One region of the Acidovorax sp. AC410 genome, then DNA from elsewhere that is predicted to be linked to it. Evidence: predicted binding sites of a transcription regulator. Region 1 holds the regulator's gene; each other region holds the start of a gene.
The links. Region 1 encodes sigma-54, which starts transcription at its own class of promoters, with help from an activator protein. Its sites were predicted from a motif close to TGGCANGNAANCTGCTTT; they were not measured.

Region 2: AC0IZS_RS15215 (isopenicillin N synthase family dioxygenase) is a predicted target of sigma-54. The motif match lies at 1,040-1,057, and genes of this name have one in related genera.
Region 3: AC0IZS_RS27265 (BMP family protein) is a predicted target of sigma-54. The motif match lies at 1,512-1,529, and genes of this name have one in related genera.

Annotation. Positions count from the first base shown of each region.
Region 1 is NZ_CEEDCG010000001.1:1,394,504-1,397,706, forward strand. Features, by position in the region: gene AC0IZS_RS06465 (hypothetical protein) at 1-121, shown strand, start outside; gene AC0IZS_RS06470 (VOC family protein) at 121-489, shown strand; gene AC0IZS_RS06475 (RNA polymerase factor sigma-54) at 497-2,098, opposite strand; gene lptB (LPS export ABC transporter ATP-binding protein) at 2,162-2,944, opposite strand; gene lptA (lipopolysaccharide transport periplasmic protein LptA) at 2,941-3,203, opposite strand, start outside.
Region 2 is NZ_CEEDCG010000001.1:3,252,884-3,256,086, forward strand. Features, by position in the region: gene AC0IZS_RS15210 (ABC transporter substrate-binding protein) at 1-645, opposite strand, end outside; gene AC0IZS_RS15215 (isopenicillin N synthase family dioxygenase) at 1,295-2,329, shown strand; gene AC0IZS_RS15220 (ribosomal protein L7/L12) at 2,353-2,838, opposite strand; gene AC0IZS_RS15225 (VOC family protein) at 2,870-3,203, opposite strand, start outside.
Region 3 is NZ_CEEDCG010000001.1:5,872,720-5,875,922, reverse strand. Features, by position in the region: gene AC0IZS_RS27270 (5'-methylthioadenosine/S-adenosylhomocysteine nucleosidase) at 1-349, opposite strand, end outside; gene AC0IZS_RS27265 (BMP family protein) at 449-1,459, opposite strand; gene upp (uracil phosphoribosyltransferase) at 1,778-2,422, opposite strand; gene AC0IZS_RS27255 (threo-3-hydroxy-L-aspartate ammonia-lyase) at 2,602-3,203, opposite strand, start outside.

The DNA of each region.
Region 1 (3,203 bases):
CATGAACGAGCTGCGCGTGACCTTCACGGTGCTCGTCAACGGCGCTCCGCAGGAGCCTGTGGCCCAGGCGCTGGAGTTGCTGCGCTCGCTGCGGCGCGCACCGGCCTCGAAAGCGCCCTGATGCCCCCCATCCTCGGCACCGTGATGGTCTACGCGCGCGACATGCAGCGCAGCGCAGCGTTCTACCGCACGCACTTCGGTCTTGAGACCACTGGGGACGTGGTGGAGGGCCTGATCGAGCTCCAGGCCCCGGACGGAGGGGCCAGCATCCTGGTCCACCAGGCGGCCAAGAGCGTGAAGCTCGGCCAGGCGGGGGTGAAGCTGTGCTTTCATGTGCCGGACGTGGAAGCCTTCAAGGTCCGTGCGCTGGCACAGGGCCTGGCCTTCGGCAGCACGCACCAGGCCAATGGCTATGCGTTCGCCAATGCCAAGGACCCGGACGGCAATGCCGTCAGCATCTCCAGCCGGGCGTTCCGCCAGCCAGGCTGACAGCGGATCAGAGCGCCTTGCGCAGGTTGGCCGGCGCGATCTTGAGCGCCTCGCGGTACTTGGCCACGGTGCGGCGTGCGCATTCGATGCCCTGCTCCTTGAGCATCTCTGCGATCTGGCTGTCCGAGAGCGGCTTGGCCGGGCTTTCGGCCGCCACGAACTGCTTGATGAGGGCGCGCACGGCCGTGCTCGATGCGTTGCCGCCGGTTTCGGTGCCCAGGCCCGAACCGAAGAAATACTTGAGCTCGTAGGTGCCGATGGGCGTGGACATGTACTTGGCCGTGGTCACGCGGCTGATGGTGGACTCGTGCAGGCCCAGCTCGTCGGCGATGTCGCGCAGCACCAGCGGGCGCATGGCCAGCTCGCCATGGGTGAAAAAGCTCTTTTGCCGCTCGACGATGGCGCGCGAGACGCGCAGGATGGTGTCGAAGCGCTGCTGGATGTTCTTGATGAACCAGCGCGCCTCCTGCAACCGCTGCTGCATGGCCTGGTGGCCCTCGCCGCCCTTGTGGCCGCGCAGGGCGCCGGCGTAGATGTCGTGTACGCGCAGGCGCGGCATCACGTCGGGGTTCAGGGCCACGATGAAGTTGTGCTGGCCGTCGCGGCCATTGGCCCGCCCGGCCTTGCGCACGATGACGTCGGGCACGATGATGTTGCGCTCCACGTCGACGAACTTGCGCCCGGGGCGCGGCTCCAGCCGCGCGATCAGGGCCATGGCGGCGCGCGTGCGCTCCTCGCCGTCGCCGCACAGCTGCGTGAGGCGGCGGATGTCGCGGCGCGCCAGCATCTCCAGCGGCTGCTGGCACACGCGCAGCGCGGTCTGCACGGTGTCAGGGTCGAGCTCGCTGTCTTCGTCGGCCGCCAGGGCCGTGAGCTGCAGTGTGAGGCATTCACCCAGGCCACGCGCACCCACGCCCACGGGCTCCAGGCTCTGCAGCAGGCGCAGCGCCACGGTGAAGCGATGCACCAGCTCTTCGATCTGCTCCAGGTCGTCGGGGCCGGCCAGGGCGATGGCCAGCTCTTCGAGCGGGTCCTCGAGGTAGCCATCGTCGTTGAGCGATTCGATCAGGAAGCGCAGCGCCGCGCGGTCCACCTCGGACAGCCGCAGCGACAGGGCCTGGCGGTGCAGGAAGGCGGTGAGCGATTCGTGCGTGCGGGCCAGTTCGGTGGCATCGGCCTCGTCGCCCTCCGAATCATTGCGGTTGCGGGCCGGCGCATCGCCACCCCACTCGGCATCGTTGGGGGACACGTCCACGGTGCCATCGCCGCTCCAGTCGGGCTCGTCGCCCGCACTGCTGCCCACTTCCGCATCGCCCTGCGGGCTGTCGGCCGGGGTCTCGGTCGACGTGCTGGAGCCCGGGGCACTGGAGTAGACCGCATCGTCGGAACTGTAGTCGTCCGGCTGCGCGGGCGCGTCGGCCGTGTCCACGCCAAACTCCTCGCGCGGGGCCTCGTCGGCATTGCGTTCAAGGAACGGGTTTTCGTCGAGCATCTGCTCGACCTCCTGGCCCAGCTCCAGCGTGGACAGTTGCAGCAACCGGATGGACTGCTGCAGCTGGGGCGTGAGCGCCAGGTGCTGCGATACGCGCAGTGACAGGCCGGGCTTCATCGCACAGCCCCCGGGGACTGCCACGAAGGCAGGTGCATGGCGAACAGGTGGTCCATCGGTCTGCTACATGCGGAAGTGTTCACCCAGGTACACCCGGCGCACTTCGGCGTTGTCGACGATTTCGGAGGGGGTACCCTGGGCCAGCACGTGGCCATCGCTGATGATGAAGGCGTGGTCGCAGATGCCCAGCGTCTCGCGCACGTTGTGGTCGGTGATGAGCACGCCGATGCCGCGCGCCTTGAGGAAGCCGATGATGCGCTGGATCTCGATCACCGCGATGGGGTCAATGCCGGCAAAGGGCTCGTCCAGCAGGATGAAGCGCGGCTGCGTGGCCAGCGCGCGGGCGATCTCCACGCGGCGACGTTCGCCGCCGGACAGGGCCAGCGCGGGCGAGGCGCGCAGGTGCTCCACGCGCAGTTCCGTGAGCAGCGCCGTGAGGCGCTCCTCAATGGCCTGGCGCGGCAGCGGCTGGCCGTCCTCGCCGCGCTGCAGCTCAAGCACGGCGCGCACGTTCTCCTCGACCGTGAGCTTGCGGAAAATCGAGGCTTCCTGTGGCAGGTAGGACAGGCCCAGGCGCGAGCGCCGATGGATGGGCATGTGGGCCACCGAGTGGCCGTCGATGCGGATGTCGCCGGCATCGCTGCGCACCAGGCCGACGATCATGTAGAACGAGGTGGTCTTGCCCGCACCGTTGGGGCCGAGCAATCCCACGACTTCGCCTTTTTGCACGACCAGCGACACGTCCTTGACGACCTTGCGGCTGCCGTAGGATTTTTCGAGGTGGTGCACCTCCAGCCGGCTGTCCGCCGGGGACCCGGCGACGGTGCTCACGTCGGCCCCGCTCACTTGGCGCCGCCGCTCAGGGTGCTGCTGGGGCGCAGGGTGGTGCCCGGTGCCGCAGGGGCAGGGGCAGCGGCGCTGGCCGGTGTTTCCTTGGGCGACAGGATGGCGCGCACGCGGCCGCCGGGCGCCGGGGCATCGCCCGCGGCATTGGTACCGCCGCGCGGCTTGGCGTCCACGGTGAACACGTCGGTCAGGTTGTTGTAGACGATGATCTGCCCGGTGATCTCGTCGGTCAGCGTGGATTCGCGCAAGCGGCGCAACT
Region 2 (3,203 bases), 1.9 Mb from region 1:
CACCGACAGGTCCTTGGGCGGCACGCGCGCAAACAGCGACACAGCGGAGTCGTGGAAGTAGGTGGCGGCATCGACATCGCCGCGCACCACCACGTTGTCGCGCGCGCTGAAGTCGGTGGTCACCCAGCTGAACAGCTCGGGTGGGGTCTTGAGCGCGCGGGCCACCATGGGCCAGCTGCGGCGCGTGGCTTCCACGGCGGCGGCGGCCACCTTCTTGCCCTTGAGCGACTGGAAATCGGTGGTGATGCCGCGGTCCTTGCGGCCGATGATGACGAAGGGCGCGCGGTTGTAGTACTGGTAGATGGCCTGTACCGGTGTGTCGGCGTTCTGCGCGTGGAACTCGGCCAGCGCGCTGATGTCGCCCAGGCCGATGTCGTAGGCACCGCTGGCCACGCGCGTGATCGAGGCGACCGAGCCTGCGCCCACGTCGATGCTCACATCCAGGCCCTCGTCCTTGAAGTAGCCCTTGGCCTGCGCAAGGAAGAAGGGCGAGGTCTGGCTGGTGACGCGGAAGTCGAGCGTGAACTTGAGCGGGGTGAGCGCGCCCTGCGCATGCACCACGGCAGGCGCGGCCAGGCTGGCTGCGCCCAGCGTGGTGGCGATGGAGGAGGCAAGGGTGGTCGAGAGAAAGCGGCGGCGTTGCATCATGGCGGAGGCCCAGGTTCGGTGGAATCTCCCGGGCCCACGGGCGTGTGCTGCCGCGGGACCAGGTCGAACTGAGCAATTTCCGGGCGCCACCATCAGAAAAGGGTGGCAGCGCTGAACGCTTCTACTCGGCAGAGGCTGATGCAGAAAGCGTGCCCGGTGTCGCGAAAGCGCTGCGCCGTGCTGTGTGCCAGGCCCTTTTTGCCAGGGACTTGCCTTGGCGCAAGTCCCTGCCGGGCCTCTTGTGCATCGGGGTTGGCTGGCGCCGGGCACGCACCCGCGGTGCGCTGGCTTGGTGCGTTGATTGGTGCGTTGACGCCCTGGTTTGGTGAGGGGCAGGCCCTGGGTCTGAAGGTGCCAAGGGGCTTTCCTGTGATGGGCATGGCTGTGTTGCTGGCCTGCTGTTTGCTAGCATCCGCGCTGAGAGTAGAAGCGTTCAGTCCAGCAGATCCGCATTGCGCGGGCCGGTTGGCGGGTCATTGCTCTTGAAGCCGGTGGCGGCTTGTGTGCAGTGCGCGTGCCTTTTGCGGGCCCGCGCAGCCTGCGGGCCGTTGCCATTGTTCCCTTCAAGAGCCACATGGCGCCGTGCCGCTTCATCCCCAGCGGCCTGCCGTGTGCCTTGTTTTGATCCAACGAGGACACAGACATCATGCAGACCACCGCCGCAAACCCCGCCACAACCGTCTACGAGCCCACCGTCGCCCCCGACGTGCTGGGCGAATTGGAGAAAGAATCGCGCATGGGCGGCGCGATGGACGGCGAGACCTCCACGCGCGAAGTGCGCCGCATCGACATCTCCAACTTCGACCAGCGCAAGGAAGAGATCGCCGAGCAGCTGTGGGCCGCATCGGTCGATATCGGCTTTTTCCAGGTGACGAACCACGGCATCCCCATCGAGGACATCCGCGCCGCCTTCGCGCGGGCGCAGGTCTTCTTCGACCAGCCCAAGGACACCAAGGCCCAGTGGCCGTTGTCGCGCAACTCCGGCTGGGAGCACAAGGCGCAAATCCGCCCCTCCACGCGCACGCCGGACCAGAAGGAGTCCTACCAGATCACACGCCCGCGCATGGCCGGCCTGTGGCCCACCGAGGCCGAGCTGCCGGGCTTCCAGGCCGCTACGCTGGCCTTCGAGCGCCAGTGCTGGGAGGTGGGTATGCGCCTGCTCTCGTGCTTTGCCTACAAGCTGGGCTTTGATGCGGACTTCTTCACCCGCGCCCACAACCCCGATCTGCCCACCTACCAGAGCACGCTGCGCATGCTGCACTACTTTGCAGTAGACCCGGCGCTCAAGGACGAGCTGGGCCTGTGGCGTGCCGGCGCCCACACCGACTTCGACTGCCTCACCCTGCTGTTCCAGCGCCCCGGCCAAGGCGGCCTGCAGGTGTTGCCTGGCAAGGAAGCCGAGGGCCGCCAGTGGACCAGCGTGGAGCCGGCCGAGGGCGTGATCACCTGCAACATCGGCGACATGCTCACGCGCTGGAGCGACGACCAGTTGCCCAGCAACTTCCACCGCGTGCGCAACCCCCTGCCGAATGAATACCAGGGCGCGCGCTACAGCCTGGCCTTCTTCTGCCAGGCCAATGAAGACGCGGTCATCGAAGGCCCGGCGAAGAAGTACCCGCCCATCACCGGCGCCGAGTACCTGCGCCAGCGCATCAGCGCGAACTTCTCCAACAAGTACTGAGTGAGGGAAAGGGCGTGCGGGGCTCAGGTCCCGCCGCGCATCCAGAAGTACGCGCCCACTGCAAACACCAGCACCACGGCCACCACGATCCAGTTGCCCGCGCTGCCGCTGGGCTGCTGGCCGGGCGAAAGGCCCGGGGTGCCCGCACCCATGCCGATGGAGGCAGGCTCGCCCATGGACTGCTCGATCGCATCGGCCCGCTCCTTGGCCTCCTTGAGGCCCAGGCCCTCATGGTCGCGCAGCAGGCGGATGGCCTCGATCTTGTTGCCTTCGGCCAGGGCCTGGCGCACTGCGTCAGGCACGTGGAAACGGTCCATGGGCTGTGCGGCGCGGGCCGCCAAGGGCAGTGCATCGCCACGCTGGTGCGCGTCGATCAGGTCCTTGGCCTCCTTGAGGCCCAGGCCCGTGGCGGCACGCAGGCGCTTGATGGCCTCGATGGGCTGGCCCGCGTCGAGCGCGGCCTGCACGTCGGGCGGCAAAGGGTGTCCGGGGCTGGGGGTGTTCTGCATCGGCGCGTTGTACCACGCGCCCCGGCGCCGCTCATGCCGATGCGGCAGCCCGGCCGAAGGCGCTGAGGCGGAACACATTGTCCTCCGGGTCCGCCAGCACCACCTGCCACTGGCCGTAGTAGGTGGGGTAGGGCGGCTTGATGAGCTGCCCGCCCAGCACCGTGGCCTGGTGGCCCGCAGCGTCCACGGCCTCGGGCGTGGCAAGCATGAAGGTAGCGTAGCCCGTCACGCTGCGGGGTGGCAGTTGGGCCTCGTCGGGCCGGCGGTCGGCCAGGCCCAGCAGGGCATAGGCTTCGGGCGCGTTGAAGCCCAGCTGGAAGTGCTCGGTCTCCACCGCGCGGTAGATGGGTGAGCGCGTGCCCGGG
Region 3 (3,203 bases), 4.5 Mb from region 1:
CAATGCCGGAAAAGACGATGTGGCTGACGTTGAAACGGTCCAGCACCAGTTGCGTGTTCATGGCCGCATTGGTCATGCTGATACCCGAGAGGAACACCACCACGGGCTTGCCCTGCAGCGTGCCGGTGGTGAACTCCACGCCGTTGACGCTGTGCTTGACCGGCTGCTGCACTTGGGGCAGCAGCACGGTGAGTTCGGGCGCGAAGGCTGAGATCACGGCAATGCGTGGTGTGCTGTCAAGGCGCGTGCCCTGGGCTGCGGGGATGGCGGAACAGCCCGCCAGCGCACCTGCCAGGGCCAGGGTTCCGAGCAGTTGGGCGATACGGGGGAGCAGGGCGGTGAGGGTCATGGGCAGCAGATGAAGGCAAGGCAGGCGCCAATGAAAAGGGCCACCGCGGTGAGGTGGTGGCCCGGATGATGGTGGGGGTGCCATGGCACCCGCAACTTCTTACTTGGCCGTGGACTTGGGCTGGCTGTCGTCCACCTTCACGGTGAACTTGCCGGCCAGGATGTCGGCTTCCTTGGCCTTGACCTTGGCCACGATGTCGGCCGGCACCTTCTTCTCGAAGGTGCCCAGGGGCGCGAGCTCCGAGCCCTTGTGCTTCATCATCGAGTACGGGCCGTAGTCCTCGGGTGTGAACTTGCCTTCCTTGACCAGCTTGAGCGCGCGGTCGATGCTGGGCTCCATGTGCCACAGGGCCGAAGCGACCACCGTGTCGGGGTACTTGTCCTGCGTGTTGATCACATTGCCAATGGCCAGCTTGCCCTTTTCCTTGGCGGCATCGCTCACGCCGAAGCGCTCGGCGTACAGCACGTCGGCGCCCTTGTCGATCATGGCGAAGGTGGCTTCCTTGGCCTTTGGTGGGTCGAACCAGCTGTTGATGAAGCTGATGGTGAACTCCACCTTTGGGTTCACTTCCTTGGCGCCGGCCATGAAGGCGTGCATCAGGCGGTTCACCTCGGGGATGGGGAAACCTCCCACCATGCCGATCTTGTTGCTCTTGGTCATGCCGCCGGCCACCATGCCCGACAGGTAGGCCGGCTCCTGGATGTAGTTGTCGAACACGCTGAAATTGGGCGCCTGCGGCTTGCCCGAGGAGCCGAGCAGGAAGGACGTCTTGGGGAAATCCTTGGCCACCTTGCGGGCGGCGGCTTCCACCGCGAAGGCCTCGCCCACGATGAGCTGGTTGCCGCCGGTGGCGTACTCGCGCATCACGCGCTCGTAGTCGGCGTTGGTCACGTTCTCGCTGGACTTGTATTCGATCTCGCCGCGCGCCTCGGCCGCCTTGAGCGCCTTGTGGATGCGGCTCACCCACTGCTGCTCATAGGGCACCGTGTAGATCGCCGCCACCTTGGTCTTGGCCTGCGCCATGGCCGCGCCGGGCGCCAGCCCGATCATGGCCGACAGCGCCAGCGAGGTGGAGAACAGGTGGCCGGTGAAGATGCGGCGTGAGGTCATGGGGTGATTCCTTCTTCGGATGGAGGATGGGCGATCGGATCTGGCGTTGTCTCAAGCAATTTGTGCGCCAATGGATGGCAGGCGCTGGCATGGAGTCTGCCAGAAGAAAGCCACCAGTTGGTAAAAATTCGCACCGGCTTGGGGCGTAAAAAAGCCGCCGCGGGAAAGACATCTCTGCAGCGGCTTCTGGGATTAGCCCTGTGTCCAGAGCGGCTAACAAAGCTCAGCGAAGCGGTTCTGGCTAGGCGCTGAGCCGCAGGCAGTACGTTAGTACGACAAGGCTCAGCAACGACGCCAGAAGAGTTTTGTTGGCTGCTCTTACTTGGTGCCAAAAATGCGGTCGCCGGCATCGCCCAGGCCCGGCAGAATGTAGCCATGGTCGTTGAGCTCGCGGTCGATGGCGGCGGTGAAGATCGGCACGTCCGGGTGCGCCTTCTGCAGCGTGGCAACGCCTTCGGGGGCGGCCAGCAGGCACACGAACTTGATGGAGCGGGGGTTGAGCTTCTTGAGCCGGTCGACGCAGGCGGCGGCCGAGTTGCCGGTGGCCAGCATGGGGTCGACCACGATGATGTCGCGCTCGTCCATCTCGGACGGCATCTTGAAGTAGTACTCCACCGGCTGCAGCGTGGCCGGGTCACGGTACAGGCCGATGTGGCCCACGCGCGCGCCAGGCACCACAGTGAGCATGCCGTCGAGGAAACCGTTGCCCGCGCGCAGGATGGAGACCAGCACCAGCTTCTTGCCGTCGATCACCTGACCGGTCATGGTCTCCAGCGGGGTTTCGATCTCGATGTCCTGCAGCGGCATGTCGCGCGTGACCTCGTAGGCCATGAGCGTGCTCAGCTCGCCCAGCAGGCGGCGAAAGCTGTTGGTGCTGGCGTCCTTCTTGCGCATCAGCGTGAGCTTGTGCTGGACGAGGGGGTGCTTGATGACGGTGACGTTGCTGTTGGTAGCGGTGCTCATGGCGCGGCCTTTGTTATGCGGATGTGAATGAATAGAGGTGGTGGTATTTTGACGCCCCTTCGGGCCTCCGGGCGTGGAAACTGGCAAGGCCACATGCCAGGGACCCCGTGGATCCGGCTTTGCCGGGCCACTGGGGTCGCCCCCTTGAGGGGGAGGCGACGCAGTCGCTTCGGGGGGAATCAATCCGCCAGAAAGCGCGCGTACCTTGCCATGTCCACGTTGCCCCCGCTGATGAGGATGCCGACCTTTGCGCCATGCACGTCCACGCTGCCATGCCGTGCGCCGGCAAAGGCCAGCGCGCCCGTGGGTTCCACCACCAGCTTCATGCGCTCGGCAAAGAAGCGCATGGCCTCGACCAGTTGCTCGTCGGTGGCGGTGACGATGTCTTCCGCGAGGCGCTGGATGATGGGAAAGGGGATCTGCCCGAGCGAGCGGGCCTGTGCGCCATCGGCAATCGTGTGCGGCGTGGGGATCTGCACCAGCTGTCCGCTGCGCAGCGATTGCTGGCCGTCGTTGCCGGCCTCGGGCTCCACGCCCACCACGCGGCAGCGCGGCGCCAGGGCCTCGCTCGCCAGCAGGCTGCCGGCCAGCAGGCCGCCGCCGCCCACGCAGACGAAAAGGTAATCGAGGTCGGGTATCTCCTCCAGGAATTCCTTGGCGGCAGTGCCCTCGCCGGCGATCACGTGCGGGTGATCGAAGGGCGGCACCAGCGTCATGCCGCGCTCCTGGGCCAGCCTCTGGCTGATGGCCTCGCGGTCCTCGGTGTAGCGGTCGTAGGTGA